3 regions of the Bradyrhizobium sp. USDA 4506 genome follow, and region 2 is predicted to be linked to each of the others. Evidence: predicted binding sites of a transcription regulator. Region 2 holds the regulator's gene; each other region holds the start of a gene.

Region 1 (7,254 bases), 5.6 Mb from region 2:
ACGTCATCGGCGCAGCACCGCTGCCCGCGCCCGACGGTGCAACTGCGCCGGCACTCGGCACCGCAGCCGCGGCCTGAGCGTCGCGCATTTTTCAATCTGGGAGGCCGGGCATTTTGCCCGGCCAACAGGTGCAACTACAACAAAAGAGGGGTAGTCATGTTCACTCGTCGCATCATTCTGGCTGGCGCCGCCGCGCTGGCATTTGCCGGTTCGGCCTCCGCGCAGGACTGGAAGGCAAAGTATCCGGAGCTCACCTTCGCGGTGGTGCCGGCCGAGAACGCCTCCGGCGTCACCGAGCGCTGGACGCCGTTCGTGGCGTATCTGTCGAAGGAACTCGGCGTGAAGGTCACACTGCGCATCGCCAACGACTACGCCGCCGTCATCGAAGGCCAGCGCGCCGGCAACATCCAGATCGCCAGCTACGGCTCGGCCTCGTTCTCTCGCGCGCGCTTGACCGGCGTCAAGACCGACGCGTTCGCCAACGATATGAACGCCGACGGTTCGACCGGCTATTACTCGGTGTTCTTCGTCAAGGCGTCGAGCCCGTACAAGACCGTCGAGGACCTGAAGGGCAAGAATCTCGGCCTGGTCGATCCGAACTCGACGTCCGGCAACAACGTGCCGCGCTTCGAACTCAACAAGATGGGCATCGCGAACGCCGAAGGCTATTTCGGCAAGGTCGTGTTCACCGGCAGCCACGAGAACGCCGTCCTGGCGCTGTCGCAGGGAACCGTTGATGTGGCCGCCAACCAGTGGACCAACGAGGACGATTCCACGCTCGCCCAGATGCTGACCAAGGGCATGCTGAAGAATGCCGACGGCTCGGCGATGAAGAAGGATGATTTCCGCATCATCCACAAGTCGGCGCTGATCATCAACGGCCCCTATGCGTACAACACCGATCTTCCGGAGGACCTGAAGGCTGCGATCGCAAAGGCCTTCTTCGACGCTCCGACCAAGGACAAGGCCGCCTTCGACCGTCTGTCCGACGGTCAGAAGAAGGGCTTCCATCCCGCCACCACCAAGGATTGGGACGGCACCATCGAGCTGATCAAGTTCGTCGACGGTTTGCGCAAGAAGGCGAGCTGATCGCACGCCTGACGTCACGAGGGCCGGGCGTATAGCCCGGCCCTTTCTCTCCACTCAACTCCGAACCGGACTGGCACGCGTCGATGGCGACCGCCGTATCCATTCTTCCAGCGCAGCAACTGGCGACGCTGGAGGACGCCTACCGCAAGTCCGTCGCACGCAAGCGGTTGAAGGCCGCGCTGGCAACGGCGGCATTCTGTGCGGTGCTGGTGATCGCGGCGTTCGGCGCGGAAGTGAACCTGCGCACGCTGTTCACCTATTTCGGCAATTTCGTCAGCTATTTCGATCGCATCCTGACGCTGGATTCCGGCGCGCGGGTCTGGACCGATCCCGCCGAATGGTTCTGGGGTTGGCATAAGTGGCTGAAGATGCTCGGCGAGACGATCCTGATCAGCTATGTCGGCACGCTGACGGGTGCGGTGCTCGCCTTCGCGCTCAATTTCTTCGCGGCCCAGAATACGTCGCCGGGCCCATGGGTACGTTTCACGATCCGCCGCCTGCTGGAATTCGCGCGCACCGTCCCCGGCATCGTGTTCGCGCTGATCTTCGTGATCGCGTTCGGCCTCGGGCCGATGGCCGGCGTGCTGGCGATCGCGATCCACACCACCGGGGCGCTCGGCAAGCTGTTCGCCGAGATCGTCGAGAATGCCGACATGAAGCCGGTCGAGGGCATCCGCTCCACCGGCGCGAGCTGGCTGTCCTGCATGCGCTTTGCCGTGCTGCCGCAGGTCTCGGCCGGCTATGCCAGCTATGCGCTGCTGCGCTTCGAGATCAACGTCCGCGAGGCGTCGGTGATGGGCTTCGTCGGCGCCGGCGGCATCGGCCAGGAGCTGGTGGTCGCGATCCGCAAGTTCTACTATTCCGACGTCAGCGCCATCCTCATCACCATCATCGTCACCGTCTTCATCATCGACATCTCGACCGGCTGGCTGCGCGGCCGGCTGTTCGGCAAGGAGACCCGTCGATGAGCCAGATGCCGAGGCCGGACACCGCGGAACTGCGCGCGAAGTACCCCGACGTCTTCGAACGTCCCACATCGGCACGGCTGGCGATGCCGGCCATGATCGTGGCGGCGCTCGCGATCTTCGTGTTCGGACTGGTTGATCTCGATTTCTCGCCGTCCAGGCTGATCGCGGGCCTCGGCCAGCTCGGCTGGATCACCATGCTGATGCTCCCGCCGAATCCGGGCTCGTCGTTCCCGCTCTACATGCAGGCGCTCGGCGAGACGCTGTCGATCGCGGTGCTCGGCACCACGCTTGCCGCGGTTTTGGCACTCCCGGTCAGCCTGCTGGCGGCGCGCAACATCATCCCCTCGAACCTGATCCGCTTTCCGGTGTGCCGCTTCCTGGACTCGATCCGCGGCGTCGATACGCTGATCTGGGCGCTGGTCTGGATCAACGTCGTCGGCCTCGGTCCGTTCGCCGGCGTGCTGGCGATCATGGTGTCGGACTTCGGTGCGTTCGGAAAGTTGTTCTCGGAGGCGATCGAGGCCGCGGATCGCAAGCAGGTCGAGGGTATCCGCGCGTCCGGCGGCAATGCGCTGCACGAGATTCGCTTCGGCCTGCTGCCGCAGGTGCTGCCCGTGATCGCCGGGCAGGTGCTCTACTTCATCGAGTCGAACACGCGTTCGGCGACCATCATCGGCATCGTCGGCGCGGGCGGCATCGGCTTGCAGCTTGCCGAACAGATCCGCGTGCTGGAATGGCAGAAAGTATCGTTCCTGATCCTGATGATCCTGATCGCGGTTGCCGCGATCGACTTCATCTCGAGCAAGCTGCGCTTTGCGATCATCGGGCAAAGGGCGGTGGTGTAGCTTCTCTTTCGCCTCTCCCCGCGCGCGGGGAGAGGCCGGAGTTTTCGCGTAGCGCAAATTCCGGGTGAGGGGACTCTCGGCGTACTCACAGCTTCCAGGATTCGCGGAGACAGCCCCTCACCCCGACCCTCTCCCCGCAAGAGCGGGGCGAGGGAGCAGAGAAAGATCAACCGTTCTCGACCAGAAACTCCACGCGCTCGGCGGCGAAGCGCGAGCGCTTGGTCACCAGCGGCTGGTCCAGCATGTCGACGTCGGTGGCGTCGACCACCAGCACCGGCCGTCCCAGCGGCAGGTCGAGCCGCGCGGCGTCGGTCGCATCGACGATCGCCGCGGTGATCCGGGTCGAGGCGCGGTGGTAGTCCTTGACGCCGTAATGCCCGAGCAGCTTCGTCATCGAGCGGACGTTGGCGAACACGCTGCCGGCATCGGGAAACCGCTCGGCCGACAGCCAGGTGGTGGAGACGCAGATCGGCGTCCGGTCGGCGAGCCGCACCGCTTCGATCCGGATCAGCGGCGCACCGATCTTCAGGCCGAGCTCGCGCGCAATCTCGCGATTGGCGGTGTCGCTGCTCGCATCGATCAGCTGGCCGCGCGGCTCGTGACCGCCGGCGCCGACGATCTCGGAAAATCGCGTGCGTGAGCGCAAGGGATAGGCGAGGCGCTGGGCTTCGACATAGGTGCCGCTACCGCGTTCCGCGCGCACCAGGCCGCGCTCCGCCAATGCGGCGAGCGCCCGCCGCACGGTGTGCCGGTTGACCCGGTACGTCTCGGCGATCTCCATCTCGCCGGGCAGCTTTTCGCCGGCGGCGAAGCGGCCGTCAGCGATGCCGCGCTCGATGCCGTCGGCGACCTGCCGCCACAAGGCGACGCCGGAACTTTCCTGCATGCTCATGGCGCGGTGATACCAGAAATCTTTGGTTTGTCACGAAACAGTCATGGCGCTCCGCTATCAAGTTGTCTAGTATCATAGACAACTTGATGCAAGCAAGGTTGCCCAAAGGTTTGCCCATGAGTTCGACCGGACCAAACAGCAAACAGGCCCAGCGCAAGGCCGCGATGACGGTGCTGGCGCACGCCGCCGCTGCTGATATCGCCGGCAGGCTGGCGGCGATCGCGGTGCCCGCGCATGAGAACCTGCGTGAGCCGGAAAACGGCCTTGTGATGCTGCGTGGGCGGATCGGCGGCGACGGTGCGCCGTTCAATCTCGGCGAGGCGACGGTGTCGCGCGCGGCGGTGCGGCTTGCGACCGGCGAGGTCGGCTTCGGCTACACGCTCGGCCGCGACGCGCGGAAGGCGCAGATGATCGCGCTGTGCGATGCCATGGTGCAGTCGGCGGAACTGTCCGGCGAGGTGGAGGTCAAGGTGATCGCGCCGCTGCGCGTCGCCATGAACGCCGAACGCGGCCGCAAGGCGGCGGAAACCGCGGCGACGCGGGTCGATTTCTACACGATGGTGCGCGGTGAGGGATGATGCAATGACGACGATTGCCGAAATGCCCGCGGGCTTTGCCGACAAGGTGCTGTCGGCGCAATCGACTTTCCGTTCCGTGATGGATGCGATGGCGCGCCCGGGCAGCGTGCAGCGCGTCGCCGCGAGCGTGGGAACGCCCGCCGGCATGATGCGCGGCTCGGCCGCGATCGCGCTGACGCTGTTCGATCACGACACGCCGATCTGGCTTGACGCTGCGATGTCGGCGACGCCGGACGTCGCCCGCTGGCTGAAGTTTCACGCCAGCGCGCCGGTGGTGGCCGATTCCTCGATCGCGAGCTTCGCTTTGATCGGCGATGCCGCGAGCCTGCCGGCGCTCGATCGCTTCGCATTCGGCAGCAGCGAATATCCTGACCGGTCGACCACGCTGATCCTGCAGGTCGACAGCCTGTCGCAGGGGCCGGCCTTCGAGCTGAAAGGGCCCGGCATCGACGGCAGCGCCGTGCTGCAGGCGATGATCAAGCCGCGCGACCTGTTCCAGCGGCTTGCGATCAACGAAGCCCTGTTCCCGCGCGGCATCGATGTCGTGCTGGTCCATGACGATGCCATTGTGGCGATCCCGCGCACCACGCGGCTGATCGCAAGCGGAGTGTGAGCGATGTATGTAGCCGTCAAGGGAGGCGAGCGCGCCATCGAGAACGCCCATCGTCTGCTCGCGCATGAGCGGCGCGGCGACCGCGAGGTGCCCGAGGTGACGCTGGCACAGATTTCCGAGCAACTCGCGCTCGGCGTCGATCGCGTGATGACCGAAGGTTCGCTCTACGACCGCGAGCTCGCGGCGCTCGCGATCAAGCAGGCGCGCGGCGACATGATCGAGGCGATCTTCCTGGTCCGCGCCTTCCGTGCCACGCTGCCGCGCTTTGGCGCCACCGAGCCGGTCAACACCGGCGAGATGCAGGTGCGGCGGCGGATCTCCTCGACCTTCAAGGACGTTCCGGGCGGCCAGATCCTGGGGCCGACCTTCGACTACACCCATCGCCTGCTCGATCCGCAGCTCGCGGAAGGCTTTGTGCCGGAGCAGCCGGCGACCGCGGAGGCCTCGCAGGCCGCCACGCCGCGGGTGACCGACATTCTCGGCCGTGACGGTCTAATCGAATCCTCGCCGCAGGCAGATTGCGACACGCCGGTCGGCGACCTCACGCGCGAGCCGTTGAGCTTTCCGGCCGATCGCGATTTGCGGCTGCAGAACCTGGCGCGCGGCGATGAGGGCTTCCTGCTCGCGCTCGGCTACTCGACGCAGCGCGGCTACGGTCGCAATCACCCGTTCGCCGGCGAGATCCGCTTCGGCGAGGTCGAGGTCGAGTTCTTCGCCGAGGACGCGGGCTTTGCCGTGCCGCTCGGCTCGATCGAATTGACCGAGTGTCAGATGGTCAACCAGTTCAAGGGCTCGACGACTGAGGCGCCGTGCTTCACCCGCGGCTATGGCCTCGCCTTCGGGCAGAGCGAACGCAAGACCATGTCGATGGCGCTGGTCGATCGCGCGCTGCGTGCGCGTGAGCTCGGCGAGGAGGCGGCGGCGCCGGCGCAGGACGAGGAGTTCGTGATGTCGCACTCCGACAATGTCCAGTCGACCGGCTTCGTCGAGCATCTCAAGCTGCCACACTACGTCGACTTCCAGTCCGAGCTCGGTCTCTTGCGCAAGCTGCGGCAGGAGTTCGCGGAAGCCAACGAGGCCGTGGAAATGCAGGAGGCCGCGGAATGAACGCGCCGACGTACAATTTCGCCTATCTCGACGAGCAGACCAAGCGGATGATCCGCCGCGCGATCCTCAAGGCGATCGCGATCCCCGGCTACCAGGTGCCGTTTGCGAGCCGCGAGATGCCGATGCCCTATGGCTGGGGCACCGGCGGCGTGCAGGTGACGGCCGCGATCCTCGGTCCCGACGACGTGCTGAAGGTGATCGACCAGGGCTCGGACGACACCACCAACGCGATCTCGATCCGCAAGTTCTTCGGCAAGACCGCGGGTGTCGCGACCACGACCTCGACCACCGACGCGACCGTGATCCAGACCCGGCACCGCATTCCAGAGGCGTCGCTGCATGCCGGGCAGGTGCTGGTCTATCAGGTGCCGATCCCCGAACCGCTGCGCTTCCTCGAGCCGCGCGAGACCGAGACGCGGCGCATGCACGCGCTCGCCGAATACGGGCTGATGCACGTCAAGCTCTACGAGGACATCGCGCGCTTCGGCCATATCGCCACCGCCTACGCCTATCCGGTGAAGGTGAACGCGCGCTACGTGATGGACCCGTCGCCGACGCCGAAATTCGACAATCCGAAGATGGACAATTGCGCGGCGCTGCAGCTGTTCGGCGCCGGCCGCGAGAAGCGCATCTACGCGATCCCGCCCTACACCACCGTGGTGTCGCTGGACTTCGAGGATCACCCGTTCACGCGCTACCGCTTCAACGCGCCCTGCGCGCTGTGCGGCGCCGACAATTCCTATCTCGACGAGATCGTCACCGACGACAAGGGCGGGCGGATGTTCGTCTGCTCCGACACGGACTTCTGCGAGCAGCGCCAGGCCGCCGGCCATCACGGCACCGAGAGCGCAGCGCCGCACAAGGAGAAGGCGCATGTCTGAGCTCTCGAGCCTCGACAACGACGAGCCGTTGCTGGTGGCCGAGGGGCTTGCCAAGAATTACGGCCGGCTTGCGGCCTGCCGCGACGTCTCGTTCGCGCTCTATCCCGGCGAGGTGCTGGCGATCGTCGGCGAGTCCGGCTCGGGCAAGTCGACGCTGCTGCAGCTGCTCTCGGCGCAGCTCGCGCCGAGCGCGGGCCGGGTGTGCTACCGGATGCGCGACGGCGTGCTGCGCGATCTCGCTGAACTCGGCGAGGCCGAGCGGCGCTTCCTGTTTCGCACCG
Region 2 (7,254 bases):
CTTCGGCGCCACCGACGCGCCGCTCAAGCACGAGCAGCTCGAGAAGGACGGCCTCGTCCAGTGGCCGATGGTGATGGGCGCGATCGTCCCGGTCGTGAACCTCGAAGGCATCAAGCCGGGCGACCTGATCCTGTCGGGCGAAGTGCTCGGCGACATCTATCTCGGCAAGATCACCAAGTGGAATGACGCGGCGATCGCCAAGCTCAATCCGAAGCTGCCCCTGCCGGGCGATGCCATCACCGTCGTGCGCCGTTCGGACGGTTCGGGCACCACCTTCAACTTCACCGACTATCTCTCCAAGTCGAACGCCGACTGGAAGTCCAAGGTCGGTTCCGGCACCGCGGTCGAGTGGCCGGTCGGCGTCGGCGCCAAGGGCAACGAAGGCGTTGCCGGCAACATCAGCCAGACCAAGAACGCGATCGGCTATGTCGAGTATGCCTACGCCAAGCAGAACAAGCTGACCTACACCGGGCTGGTCAACAAGGCCGGCAAGACCGTGCAGCCGACCATGGCTGCCTTCCAGGCTGCCGCCTCGAATGCCGACTGGGCCAAGGCTCCCGGCTACTACGTGATCCTGACCGACCAGCCGGGCGAAGCCTCCTGGCCGATCACCGCGGCGACCTTCATCCTGATGCACAAGGACTCGACCGACAAGGCGGCCTCGCAGGAAGCGCTCAAGTTCTTCAAGTACGCCTTCGAGAAGGGCGACAAGGCGGCCGAAGAGCTCGACTACATTCCGATGCCGGACTCGGTCGTCAAGCTGATCGAGAAGACCTGGTCGTCGGACATCAAGAGCTAAGTCCGACGCTGCGACAGGGCCTGTGCCGACAGGATCGCGGCACAGGTTGAGCGACCAAGACCCGGCCTCCATCACCGCGGCGACAAGCGCGGGATCGAGGCCGGGGTTCGCGCCTCAAGGGGCGTGGCTGGAACGACGACGCCCGGCCAAATGCGTCAGTGAAGATCGCTTCGGGGCGTAGCGGTTTGCGTGGCTTTTGCATACTAAAGAGGGGATTGGCGTGGCAGACATGGCTGTTCAGAGCGATGTGATGGAAGCCGCGGGACCTTACGATCGCGCCAAGGCCCTCAGCGCCTTCAAGCTTGGTGACCTCACCTTCTATTGGATCACCCGTATCTCGGCGATCTCGGTTCTGTTGATCCTCGGCGGCATCATCCTGTCGCTGATCGTCGGCGCCTGGCCGGCGATGAAGGAATACGGCTTCGCCTTCCTGTGGACGCAGCGCTGGGCGCCCTCGGCCGATCCGCCGGTGCTCGGCGCGCTCGGCCCGATCTACGGCACGCTGATTACCTCGGTCATCGCGATGCTGATCGCCATTCCGGTCGGCATCGGCATCGCCGTGTTCCTCACCGAGCTCTGCCCGCAAGTGCTGCGCCGCCCGATCGGCATCGCGATCGAGCTGCTCGCCGGCATCCCCTCGATCATCTACGGCATGTGGGGCTTCTTCGTGCTCGGCCCGTTCCTGGCCAACACGTTCCAGCCCTTCATGATCCGGATCTTCGAGGGCGTCCCGGTGCTGGGCGCGGTGTTCGCCGGCCCGCCGTCCTATCTCAGCCTGTTCAACGCTGCGCTGATCCTTGCGATCATGGTGCTGCCCTTCATCACCGCGATCTCGGTCGACGTGTTCAAGACCGTGCCGCCGGTGCTGAAAGAGGCCGCCTACGGCATGGGCTGCACCACCTGGGAAGTCGTTCGCAGCGTCGTGATCCCCTACACCCGCGTCGGCGTGATCGGCGGCATCATGCTGGCGCTCGGCCGCGCCCTCGGCGAGACCATGGCGGTGACCTTCATCATCGGCAACTCGTTCCGGATCTCGTCGTCGATCTTCGCGCCGGGCACCACGATCTCGGCGGCGATCGCCAGCGAATTCGCCGAGAGCGACGGCCTGCACCAGTCCGGCCTGATCCTGCTCGGCCTGCTGCTGTTCGTGCTGACCTTCTTCGTGCTCGCCGGCGCGCGGCTGATGCTGATGCGGCTTGAAAAGAAGGCGGGGAAGTAACGCCATGAACCCGATCTACAAATCCCGCCGCCGCAGCGACATCGTCATCCGCGCACTCTGTGTCGGTGCGGCGCTGTTCGGCGTCACCTGGCTGGCGCTGATCCTGATCACGCTGCTCTATAACGGCCTTGCCGGCCTCAGCGTGCAGCTGTTCACCCAGAACACGCCGCCGCCCGGCTCGACCGAAGGCGGCCTGCTCAACGCCATCGTCGGCTCGGTCATCATGACCGTGATCGGCGTCGGCATCGGCGCGCCGCTTGGCCTGTTCGCCGGCACCTACCTCGCCGAATACGGCAAGCACGACAAGCTGACCTCGGTGATCCGCTTCATCAACGACATCCTGCTCAGCGCGCCCTCGATCATCATCGGCCTGTTCATCTATGGTGCGGTGGTGGTGCCGATGCGCGGCTTCTCAGCGATCGCAGGCAGTCTTGCGCTCGCGGTGATCGTGATCCCGGTCGTGCTGCGTACCACCGAGGACATGCTGCTCTTGGTGCCCAATCCGCTGCGCGAGGCCGCCTCCGCGCTCGGCCTGCCGCGTTCGCTGGTGATCAAGCGGATCGCTTATCGTGCCGCGCGATCGGGTCTGATCACCGGTGTGCTGCTGGCGACCGCCCGCGTCGCCGGCGAGACCGCGCCGCTGCTGTTCACCGCGCTGTCGAACCAGTTCTTCAGCCTGGATCTGACCAAGACGATGGCCAACCTGCCAGTGACCATCAACAACTTCGTGCAGAGCCCCTACGCCTACTGGAAAGAGCTGGCGTGGAGCGGCGCGCTGCTCATCACATTCACCGTGCTCGCGTTGAATATCGGCGCGCGTATCCTTGGTGCCGAAAGGGCCGCAAAATGACCGAGCTTTCCGTCTCCACGACTGCCGCAGGCCACATTCCCCAGGTTCCGCTGCCGGAAGCGCCGCCGAAAGTCACGGTGCGCAACCTCAACTTCTATTACGGCGAGCACCACGCGCTGAAGAACATCAACCTGACGCTCGGCACCAACCGCGTCACGGCGTTCATCGGCCCGTCCGGCTGCGGCAAGTCGACCCTGCTGCGCATCTTCAACCGGATGTACGACCTGTATCCGGGCCAGCGCGCGGTCGGCCAGCTGATGCTGGACCAGACCAACATTCTCGACCCCAAGCTCGACCTCAACTTGCTGCGCGCGCGGGTCGGCATGGTGTTCCAGAAGCCGACGCCGTTCCCGATGACGATCTACGAGAACATCGCCTTCGGCATCCGCCTCTACGAGAAGATCTCGAAGTCCGAGATGGACGACCGGGTCGAGAAGGCGCTGCGCGGCGGCGCGCTGTGGAACGAGGTCAAGGACAAGCTGAACGCCTCCGGCCTGTCGCTCTCCGGCGGCCAGCAGCAGCGCCTGTGCATCGCGCGCACCGTGGCGGTGCGCCCCGAGGTGATCCTGTTCGACGAGCCGTGCTCGGCGCTCGACCCGATCTCGACCGCCAAGGTCGAGGAACTGATCCAGGAGCTCTCCGAGGACTACACGATCGCGATCGTCACCCACAACATGCAGCAGGCGGCGCGCGTCTCCGACAAGACCGCCTTCATGTATCTCGGCGAGCTGATCGAGTTCGACGACACCAACAAGATCTTCACCTCACCGAGCGATCGGCGCACCCAGGACTACATCACCGGCCGGTTCGGTTGACCGGCGCATGATCCGGAAAAGTGGAAACCGGTTTTCCGATCAGGTCATGCTAAAATTCAGGACACGAAGCCATGATCCCCGGGATCATGGTTGAGGGAGACAAGCGATGGCTTCTGAACATACCGCCAAGGCATTCGACAGCGACCTGCAGGAGTTGACCCGCCTGGTCGCCGAGATGGGCGGCCTGGTCGAACGAATGATTACCGAGTCGGTCGACGCGCTGATCCGTCGCGACGTCGCGCTCGGCAAGCGCGTGGTCGCCGCCGACATCGAGATCGACAATCTGCAGCGCAACATCGAAGAGCGCGCGGTGCTGACGATCGCGCGCCGCCAGCCGATGGCGATCGACCTGCGTGAGATCGTCAGCGCGATGCGCGTCGCTACCGATCTCGAGCGGATCGGCGACCTCGCCAAGAACATGGGCAAGCGCGTCGCGGCGCTGGAGAGCGATTTCCAGCCGCTGAAGCTGATCCGCGGCCTCGAGCACATGACCGACCTCGTGCTGTCGCAGGTCAAGTCGGTGCTCGACGCCTATGCCGCGCACGACCTGCCGGCGGCGATGAACGTCTGGAAGGGCGACGAGGAGGTCGATGCGATCTGCACCTCGCTGTTCCGCGAACTGCTCACCTACATGATGGAAGATCCGCGCAACATCTCGTTCTGCATCCATCTGATGTTCTGCGCCAAGAACATCGAGCGGATCGGCGATCACGCCACCAATATCGCCGAGACCGTGTTCTACATGATCGAGGGCCAGCAGATCACCGACAAGCGCCCGAAGGGGGACATGACCACTTTTGCCACCACGGTGCCGGGCAACTGAGGCATGATCGGCAAGCACGGAACCGGCAAGAGCGAAACTGGATGATCCTCGCGACAAATCGTTTCCGCGGGGACTATGCTCAAGGAAGTAAGCGTTTCGGTTTGCGTCTGGGCAACGGATCACCACAGAGAAAGAACTTAGACCGATGAGCGCACGCATTCTGGTAGTCGAAGACGAGGAAGCGCTGACGACGCTGTTGCGCTACAATCTCGATGCGGAAGGCTACGATGTCGAGACGGTGGGGCGCGGCGACGATGCGGATACACGGCTGAAGGAGCGCGTTCCCGACCTCGTGGTGCTGGACTGGATGCTGCCGGGCCTGTCCGGCATCGAACTGTGCCGCCGCCTGCGGGCGCGGCCCGAGACCAAGCAGCTTCCGATCATCATGCTGACCGCGCGCGGCGAGGAAAGCGAGCGCGTGCGCGGGCTTGCCACCGGCGCGGACGATTACATCGTCAAGCCGTTCTCGGTGCCGGAGCTGCTGGCGCGGGTGAAGGGCCTGTTGCGCCGCGCCAGCCCGGAGCGGCTTGCGACCGTGCTGACCTATGGCGACATCGAGCTCGACCGCGAGAAGCGCCGCGTGGCGCGCTCGGGCCGTCCGATCGATCTCGGGCCGACCGAGTATCGCCTGCTCGAATTCTTCCTCGAGCATCCCGGCCGCGTGTTCAGCCGCGAGCAACTGCTCGACAGCGTCTGGGGCCGCGACATCTACATCGATGAGCGCACCGTCGACGTGCATATCGGCCGCTTGCGCAAGCTGCTCAATCCGGGCCGCGAGCAGGATCCGATCCGCACCGTGCGCGGCGCCGGCTACGCGCTCGACGACCGCTTTGCCAAGGCCGAGCCACAGCCGTAACGGCCATGCGGCATTCATAAACCGCAACACGGCGTCGTCCCGGCGAAAGCCGGGACCCATACGCCGCGGCCAGTGCAATCGGCACGCGGCCAGACGGCTTTCTAACAACACGCATTAGTGGTTATGGGTCCCGGCTTTCGCCGGGACGACGCCGGTGGTGTAATGGGCTACGCATCACACAAAAAATCCCCGCTTTCGCGGGGATTTGTTTTTGAGGTCTTCCGTCGTTTTCCCGAGTGCTCACTTGATCTGCGGTTTCGCCGACGGCCGGCGGCGATCGGCGGCGGGCTGGTAGGCGACGCGCGAGTGATGCGCGCAATAGGGCAGGCCGGCGAGCGCCTTGCCGCCGCAGAAGAAGAATTCCGGGCTCGAGGGATCGCCGACCGGCCAATGACAGGTGGCCTCGTTGAGCTCCAGCAGCGAGAGCCGCTGGCTCATCGGCACCACATTGTCGTAGGAGATCGGATCGGGCTCCATCTCGACCTCGAAGGCGTGCGCCAGCGCGGTGTTGCCGCGCGAGACCGGACGCGCCACCCGCATCATGTGCTGGGCCGGGCGAGCCTTGCGCTGCCGCGGCGCGGCCGTGGAGGGTGCCTTGGCGCGGCCGGAGAGGCCGAGCCGATGCACTTTGCCGATCACGGCGTTTCGCGTCACATTGCCAAGTTCCGCCGCGATCTGGCTGGCCGACAGGCCGGACTCCCAGAGTTTCTTCAGCTGCTCGACGCGATCGTCGGACCAGGTCAATACAGTCATCGCATTCTTCCCTTCGCGTAGCGCCGGCCAATCATTGGAGCGGCGCTGCGAGCCAATCTGGACAAATATCCCTGCGGCCAGAATCCCTTAGCCCTCGCCGGGCACGGTGTTGCGCCCGAACGTTTACGCGAGACACAAAGGCTACTTAGAGGGTCCAGTACCGCCGCACGAGATGTCGTACCCGACAGGCCAAACGCTACAATATGGCGTGACTCTGGCGCAAGAGTCCGCGGCCGTGCGTCCACATGTTCCCACACAGTTAAGCATCACGATGAGGCTTTTCCACCGCACCGGAATGCTCCGGATTGCGCTCGTTTCGCATTGCAGGAAGGCCACTTCGTGGCGATTGACACTTACCGACCGCAGCATAGAATGCCCGCCACGTGCCGCCCGCAAAGGCGGCCGTTTTGTTTTCCGAAGCTGGCCGTTGCTGCGCTGGCGTCAAGGCGCAGCGGCAATTGTCGGCTTAAAAACCGTCAGTGATCGCCATGACCAACGCTGCCACGTCGCATCTGCTCCCCGTCTTCGCCAGGGTCGATCTCGGCTTCGAGCGCGGCGAGGGCGCCTGGCTGATCGCAACCAACGGCGACCGCTATCTCGATTTCACCTCGGGCGTCGCGGTCAACGCGCTCGGGCACGCGCATCCGCATCTGGTCAAGGCGCTGCAGGAACAGGCGACCAAGCTCTGGCACATGTCGAACCTGTTCAAGAGCCCGGACGGCGAGGTGCTTGCCGCACGGCTGTGCGAGCAGAGCTTTGCCGACTTCGTGTTCTTCTGCAATTCCGGCGCCGAAGCGATGGAGGGCGTGATCAAGCTGGTCCGCCACTATCACTTCTCCAAGGGCCATGGCGAGCGCTACCGCATCATCACCTTCGAGGGCGCCTTCCACGGCCGCACGCTGGGCACGCTGGCGGCGACAGGCTCGGCGAAATATCTCGAAGGCTTCGGCCCGCCGATGGACGGCTTCGACCAGGTGCCGCATGGCGACATCGAGGCGGTGAAGAAGGCGATCGGCCCGCACACCGCCGGCATCCTGATCGAGCCGGTGCAGGGCGAGGGCGGCGTGCGCTCGGCGCCGCAGGCGTTCTTCAAGGCACTGCGCGCGCTGTGTGACGAGCACGGCCTGCTGCTCGCCTTC
Region 3 (7,254 bases), 3.9 Mb from region 2:
CGCGCTGTTCGCCGGACCGCTCGGTACCAAGCTCGATTCCTGGCTGACGTCGGTCGGGATGTCGCCGCAATTCGCCCATGGCGGCAATGGCGGCGAGATCGCGCTCGCGGTGCTCGGCATCATCGTGGTGCTGGTCGTGGGGTCGATCTGGCGCCGCCACGCACTCCGCAAGGCCAAGCACGCCGCCAAGGCGGCGTGAGCCCTAAATCGCGATGCGATTGGGTCGAGCTCGTTGTTTGAGCATGATCTCCGCGCAAACGCATTCCGCGTTTGTCGCGAGGGAAAACCGCTTCGCACTTTTCCGGATCATGCCCTAGCGCCGCACGATCGAGCCGGCGCGCCCGACCAGCCGCGCCAATTGCTTGAAGCGGCTGCCGACGCGGTCGGCGACCAGATCCACCATCCGGTGCTCGAACACCAGCATCAGCTTGCGGCCCTGGGTGCGGAAATGGGTTGCCGGCAGCACGCCGGTGCGCGCCGCCGTGATCAGATGCGCGACGCGAAATGCGGCGCCGAGCACGCGGGCGCGCTCGTCCATCGCCGGCGTCACCAGCGCGCGGATCTGCGGCGGCGGCTCGTTTTCCTCGCTGAGCCCGGCGTAGCGATAGAACACCGAGAGCGCGACGAAGGCGCGGCCCTGATGCGTGATCGAGCCGAAATTGCCGTTCATGATCAGGCTGAGGGTTTCCTCGCCGCGATGATCGGGATGCACCCGCCAGCCGATGTCGGAGAGCAGGCAGGCGACGTGCCGCAGCCTGCGGTCTTCCTCGGTCTCGCGTAGCCTGACGACGCGCACCAGCCGGTCGGTCCACGCCGTCAGCTCCTGGGCGTGGCGGGCCGAGCGCGACAGCAATTCGTTGAGATTCTGCGCGGCGCAGAGCAGTCCGTCCTTGGCGCGTTCGGCCTGCGGCAGCATCTCGTAGAGCAGGCCCTCGCGTACGCCGAAGGTCGAGAACACGATGGTCTTCGGCTGGGCCACGCGGATGATGTATTCGAGCACGAGCGCGGCATAGGCCAATAGCGGCCGCCGCGCGTCGGCGACCGACTCGATATTGGCCAGCATGTTGGTGGCCGCCAGCCGTCGCAGCCGCTGCGCGAAGTCGAGTGCGTCGGCCGCCGGGATCGAATAGCCGTGCATCACCTTGAGCGGGTAGCCGCTCTGGATGATGTGAATGCGCGCCAGCGCACGCCAGGTGCCGCCGACGGCATAGAAGGTGCGGCCGCGGCCGGTCTTGAGCTGGGCGACGCCGAGCAGCTCGTTCTTGACGATGCGTTCGGCGCGCTTGAGCGATTTGTTGGAGAGGTCCTGCAGCGCGAGGCTGCCGAGCGGCAGCGTCACGCCGCTGCGCACGCGGCTGCCCTTGACATCGATCAGTTCAAGCGAGCCGCCGCCGAGATCGCCGACGATGCCGTTCGGATTGTGCACGCCCGAGACGACGCCGAGCGCGGATAGCTTCGCTTCACGCGGCCCGGTGAGGATCTCGATCTTGGCGCCGCAGATGCGCTCGGCCTTGGCGATGAAGTCCGGACCGTTCTTGGCGTCGCGGCAGGCCGCGGTCGCGATCGCGTAGACGCGGCCGACTTGCTGGATCTTGCACAGCGCACGAAAACGGCGCAGCGCGGTGAGCGCCTTGTTGACGGCATCGGTTGCGAGCAGGCCGGTGCTCTGCACCTCGCGCCCGAGCCCGCACAGCGCCTTCTCGTTGAAGATTGTGATGAGGCTGCGCGCCATCGCCTCGTAGACCACGAGACGAACCGAGTTCGAGCCGATATCGATGACAGCGACGCTGGAAGCGCGCTTCCGCGGCCGCTTCACCGTAAGGCCCCCTTAAGACGATGGCTGCTGACGCTCGTTGCGACGCGTGAGACGGCGCGGTGAAGATTCCTTGAGAGACTTACCACGGCCGGACAGACTCGGATTTGTCATAAAGTAGTCATGCAGATTGAAGGGCTCTTCGCCTTTCGCGGCCTTCATACGCGTTGACGACCCATCCGGCAACAATTGCCAGCTTTGCTCGGTGTCCTTCAGGTTCGCGACCATGATCTGTTCGAGAACCTGCTGATGCACCGTGGGATTTTGCAGCGGACAGAGAACCTCGACGCGGCGGTCGAGGTTTCGCGGCATCATGTCAGCGGACGAGATATACACAGCAGCTTTTGTGCTCGGCAGGCCCTGACCCATGCCGAAGCAATAGATTCGGCCGTGTTCCAGGAACCGGCCGATCACCGATTTGACGCGGATGTTCTCCGACAGTCCCGGCAGCCCCGGCCGCAGGCAGCAGATGCCGCGCACCACGAGCTCGACCGAGACGCCGGCCTGCGAGGCCTCGTACAGCGCGTCGATGATATCAGGGTCGACCAGCGCATTCATCTTCATCCAGACCGCGCCGGGCCGGCCGTGCTTGACGTGGGCGATCTCGCCGTGGATGTGCTCGATGATCCGCTTGCGCAGCGTCAGCGGCGACACCGCCATCTTCTCGATGTCGCTCGGCTCGGCATAGCCGGTGATGTAGTTGAAGACCCGCGCGACGTCGCGGCCGATGATCGGATCCGAAGTGAAGTAGGAGAGGTCGGTGTAGATGCGCGCGGTGACCGGGTGATAGTTGCCGGTGCCGGTGTGCACATAGGTCGTGAGATTGCCGCCCTCGCGGCGCACCACCATCGACAGCTTGGCATGCGTCTTCAATTCGATGAAGCCGTAGACCACCTGCACGCCGGCGCGTTCGAGGTCGCGGGCCCAGCGGATATTGGCTTCCTCGTCGAAGCGCGCCTTCAGCTCGATCAGCGCGGTCACCGACTTGCCGGCCTCGGCGGCTTCCGCCAGCGCGCGCACGATCGGCGAATTGTTCGAGGTGCGATAGAGCGTCTGCTTGATCGCGACCACGTCGGGATCGCGTGCCGCCTGCTGCAGGAACTGCACCACGACGTCGAAGGATTCGTAGGGGTGATGGACCACGAGGTCCTTCTGGCGGATGGCGGCGAAGATATCGCCGCCATGATCGCGCACCCGCTCGGGGTGGCGCGGCACATAGGGCGGGAATTCGAGGTCGGGGCGATTGAGGCGGGTGAGCTGCGACAGCTCGTTCATCGCCAGCACGCCGTCGACCAGGATCACTTCGTCGTCTGCGGCCGACAAGGCGTGCTGCACGAAGATGCGCAGCTCTTCGGGCATCGTGGCCTCGATCTCGAGCCGGATCACCGACCCGCGGCGGCGCCGCTTGAGCGCGGTCTCGAACAGGCGAACGAGATCTTCGGCCTCTTCCTCGATTTCGAGTTCGGAGTCCCTGATGATGCGGAATGCGCCTTGGCCCTTGACGGTGTAGCCGGGGAACAGGCGGCCGATGAAGAGACCGGTGGCCTGCTCCAGCGTGATCAGCCGCGCCGGCGCGCCTTCCTTGGTGGAGGGGATGCGGATGAAGCGGTCGATCTTGCCGGGCATGCGGATCAGCGCGTTCATCGCCTTGCCGTCGGAGATCCGCGACAATTGCAGCGCCACCGTGAAGCCGAGATTCGGGATGAACGGGAAGGGATGCGCCGGGTCGATCGCCAGCGGCGTCAGCAGCGGGAAGATGCTGTGGAGGAAGTGATCCTCGATCCAGCTGCGCTCGGACTTGGTGACGTCGCGGCCGTCGACCAGCTGGATGCCGACCTTGGCCAGGATATCCCGCAGGTCGCTCCAGATCGCCTGCTGGTCGGAGGCGAGCTGCGAGACGGTCTTGTTGATCATCACGAGCTGATCGGCCGGCAGCAGGCCGTCCGGGCTGCGCTCGGTAATGCCCTCGCGGACCTGCGCCTTGATGCCGGCGACACGGACCATGAAGAACTCGTCGAGGTTATTCGCCGAAATCGACAGGAAGCGGACCCGCTCCAGCACGGGATGGCCGAGATTGACCGATTCCTCGAGCACCCGCCGGTTGAAGTGCAGCCAGGAGAGCTCCCGGTTGATGAAGCGTTCGGGGCTGGTCGCGATTGCGGGAATGGCGGGAAATTCCGCCTCTTTTTCTTTGATTTCAGTAGCTTGTGCCGAGTCCATAAAGTGCTGGTCCAATTCAGGGCAGGGGCCGGGGCGGTGTAGCCGAGAGCCGCAGAGACCATGTGATATTGCGATGACGTTTCGATGACATTGATGTTCCGCTCGCCTGCGCCGTCAAGCCGCGGGATGGATCAGGCGTCGCGCAACAGCTCCGCCGCCAGCGCCCGCGTGACGGGACGGCCGAGCCGGAGTGCCTCGGTATCCAGGAGCTCGACCGCCTGCCGGACGGCAACGTAGGAACGCTCGATCCGGTTGCTCAGATAGCTGACCAGCGGTTCGTCCACGCTCATCTGGCGGTCGGCGCAGAACTTGACAATCAGGCCGCGGAACAGCTGGTCGTCCGGCGGCAGCAGCGTCACGGTCGGCACCGCGCGGAGCCGCGACCGCAGGTCGCGCAATTCGATCTCGAACGCCGAGGGCGGAATGCGCGCCGTGATCAGCACGTAGGCATCGTCCTGGCGCGCCAGATTCATCAGATGAAACATTGCGCGCTCGTCGAAATCCGCCGGCCTCAGGTCTTCGACGACGAGCGCACCGGTCGCAAGCGCGGTCGGCACCGTGTCGGCGGTCAGCGCATGCGCCGCGGTCGAGCGCGCGCCGGCGCTCTCGGCCCAGATCGCGGCGAGGTGGCTTTTGCCGGAGCCGTCAGGCCCGACCAGCAGCATGATTCGGTTTGGCCAGTCCGGCCAGCCGTCGATCAGCGCCAGCGCCGCCTCATTGGCAGGGCCCTCAAGGAAATCGTCGCGGGTCAGCTTCTCCTCGTGCGGCAGGGCCAAGGCCAATTGACGAGGTTGAACGCTACTGGCCACGCAGGTCTCCAAACCACTTCATTTTAGCCATGCGCAAACGCGTCGCGTTTGTCGCGGGAAAACCGGCTTCCACTTTTCCGGATCCCGCCTACCGAGCTTCGATGGTGCTCATGTGCCGCACCCACTCCACGAGATAGAGGGACACCGAACCCAAAGTAAAGATCGTGACCAGGCCCATCAGGATCAGGTCGTAAGGATGTGGCTGAAAGCCGAAGCCGAGCGAGGCCAGCACCAGCGCTGCGAACGCGACCTGCGCCACCGTGTTCAGCTTCGACACCATCAGCGGCTTCATCTCGACCGGCTTGTCGAACAACCATGACACAATCACGGCGGAGACGATCATGATGTCGCGTGACACCACGAGAATCACGATCCAGCGCGGCACCGCGCCCCAGATTCCGAGCGCGACATAGATCGACACCAGGAGCGCCTTGTCGGCGAGCGGATCGAGCAGGGCGCCGAGCTCGCTCGTCATGTTGAAGCGCTTGGCGAGGAAACCGTCGACCGCGTCCGAGACGCCGGCGATCACGAAGATCGCGAACGCAATCTCCATCTGGCTGGACACGATGGCCCAGACGATCACCGGCACCAGGATGATGCGGCCGAGGGTGATGATGTTCGGAATGCTCAACTTGGATCGCTTCCCGGCTAGAAGCCTGATTTTACTCGATATCCGGCTCTTTTGCGCAGCCGCCTTGTGTTATCTACATAGTATCGCGGCGGCAGCGCCGCGAGCCATTGCGCGGGGGCGGAATTCCTCGTAACCAGCCCCTGATCATCTGGAATTGGGCATGACCGAGCGCAAAAACGGGCTCACTTACGCGGATTCGGGTGTCGATATCGACGCCGGCAATCGACTGGTCGATCTGATCAAGCCGATGGTGCGGGCCACCGCGCGGCCTGGCGCGGACGCCGAGATCGGCGGTTTCGGCGGGCTGTTCGACCTCAAGGCCGCCGGCTTCAAGGATCCGGTCCTGGTGGCCGCGACCGATGGCGTCGGCACCAAGCTGAAGATCGCGATCGAGACCGGCATTCATGGCGGTATCGGCATCGATCTGGTCGCGATGTCGGTCAACGACCTCGTCGTGCAGGGCGCGGAACCGCTGTTCTTCCTCGACTATTTCGCCTGCGGCAAGCTGCACCCGGAGGCCACCGCGCAGATCGTCGCTGGTATCGCCGAGGGCTGCCGCGAATCCGGCTGCGCGCTGATCGGCGGCGAAACCGCCGAGATGCCCGGCCTCTACAAGGATGGCGATTACGACCTCGGCGGCTTTGCGGTCGGCGCGGCCGAGCGCGGCACGCTGCTGCCGACCGCGAATATCGCGGCGGGCGATGCCGTGATCGGGCTGGCTTCCTCCGGCGTGCACTCCAACGGCTATTCGCTGGTGCGCAAGATCGTCGAGCAGTCCGGCGTCGCCTATGACGCGCCGGCGCCGTTCGCGCCGGTCATGACGCTTGGCGCAGCGCTGCTGACGCCGACCAGGCTCTATGTGAAATCCTGCCTGCGCGCGATCCGCGACACCGGCGCGGTGAAGGGGCTCGCCCACATCACCGGCGGCGGCTTCACCGACAACATTCCGCGCGTGCTGCCGAAGCATCTCGGCGTCGGCATCGATCTGGCGCGGCTGCCGGTGCTCCCGGTGTTCAAATGGCTGGCCGAGCAGGGCGGCATCGCCGAACTCGAACTGCTGCGCACCTTCAACTGCGGCATCGGCATGATCGCGATCGTCAAGGCTGATGCGGTCGACGCCGTGACCGAGGCGTTCACCGCCGGCGGCGAGACCGTGACGTTGCTCGGCGAGGTGATCGAGGCCAAAGGCGAGCATCGCGTGATCTATAACGGTCATCTCGATCTCTCGCGATGAAGCGCCGCGTCGCCATCCTGATCTCCGGCCGCGGCTCCAACATGGCCGCGCTGATCGAGGCTGCGAAGGCTGCGGATTTCCCAGCCGAGATCGTGGCCGTGATCTCGAACCGCGCCGATGCCGCCGGGCTCGAGAAGGCGGCCGCCAGCGGCATTGCGACCATCGTCATCGAGAGCAAGCCGTTCGGCAAGGACCGCGCCGGCTTCGAGGCCGTGCTGCAGCGCACGCTCGATGACAGGCAGGTCGAGTTGATCTGCCTCGGCGGCTTCATGCGGCTGTTCACCGCCGAGTTCGCGCGGCACTGGTACGGGCGGATGCTCAACATCCATCCCTCGCTGCTGCCTTGCTTTCCGGGTCTCGATCCGCACGGCCAGGCGTTGCGTGCAGGGGTCAAGCTGTCCGGAGCGACGGTGCATTTCGTGATCCCGGAGACCGACGCCGGACCGATCGTGATGCAGGGCGCGGTCACGGTCGCTGACGACGACACCGCCGAGACGCTCGCCGCGCGCGTGATCACCATCGAGCATCGCATCTATCCGGAGGCGCT

The links. The regulator PhoB, encoded in region 2, activates phosphate uptake and scavenging genes when phosphate is short. The targets are predictions, from matches to a motif close to TGTCATNNANCTGTCAT.
Region 1: the regulator PhoB is predicted to act here: its motif matches at 3,823-3,839, upstream of phnF (phosphonate metabolism transcriptional regulator PhnF).
Region 3: the regulator PhoB is predicted to act here: its motif matches at 4,107-4,123, upstream of ACVIHF_RS13040 (RNA degradosome polyphosphate kinase).

What each region holds. Positions count from the first base shown of each region.
Region 1 covers NZ_JBSSBM010000002.1:589,579-596,832, forward strand. Annotated here, with positions in the region: gene phnC (phosphonate ABC transporter ATP-binding protein) at 1-77, shown strand, start outside; gene phnD (phosphonate ABC transporter substrate-binding protein) at 157-1,089, shown strand; gene phnE (phosphonate ABC transporter, permease protein PhnE) at 1,173-2,057, shown strand; gene phnE (phosphonate ABC transporter, permease protein PhnE) at 2,054-2,902, shown strand; gene phnF (phosphonate metabolism transcriptional regulator PhnF) at 3,069-3,794, opposite strand; gene phnG (phosphonate C-P lyase system protein PhnG) at 3,911-4,372, shown strand; gene phnH (phosphonate C-P lyase system protein PhnH) at 4,377-4,985, shown strand; gene ACVIHF_RS05195 (carbon-phosphorus lyase complex subunit PhnI) at 4,989-6,092, shown strand; gene ACVIHF_RS05200 (alpha-D-ribose 1-methylphosphonate 5-phosphate C-P-lyase PhnJ) at 6,089-6,973, shown strand; gene phnK (phosphonate C-P lyase system protein PhnK) at 6,966-7,254, shown strand, end outside.
Region 2 covers NZ_JBSSBM010000002.1:6,189,561-6,196,814, reverse strand. Annotated here, with positions in the region: gene pstS (phosphate ABC transporter substrate-binding protein PstS) at 1-799, shown strand, start outside; gene pstC (phosphate ABC transporter permease subunit PstC) at 1,029-2,018, shown strand; gene pstA (phosphate ABC transporter permease PstA) at 2,023-2,868, shown strand; gene pstB (phosphate ABC transporter ATP-binding protein PstB) at 2,865-3,683, shown strand; gene phoU (phosphate signaling complex protein PhoU) at 3,790-4,506, shown strand; gene phoB (phosphate regulon transcriptional regulator PhoB) at 4,652-5,362, shown strand; gene ACVIHF_RS31400 (GcrA family cell cycle regulator) at 5,603-6,115, opposite strand; gene ACVIHF_RS31395 (acetylornithine transaminase) at 6,604-7,254, shown strand, end outside.
Region 3 covers NZ_JBSSBM010000002.1:2,330,425-2,337,678, forward strand. Annotated here, with positions in the region: gene ACVIHF_RS13030 (TerC family protein) at 1-199, shown strand, start outside; gene ppx (exopolyphosphatase) at 314-1,816, opposite strand; gene ACVIHF_RS13040 (RNA degradosome polyphosphate kinase) at 1,829-4,033, opposite strand; gene ACVIHF_RS13045 (P-loop NTPase family protein) at 4,165-4,842, opposite strand; gene ACVIHF_RS13050 (CDP-alcohol phosphatidyltransferase family protein) at 4,931-5,473, opposite strand; gene purM (phosphoribosylformylglycinamidine cyclo-ligase) at 5,634-6,707, shown strand; gene purN (phosphoribosylglycinamide formyltransferase) at 6,704-7,254, shown strand, end outside.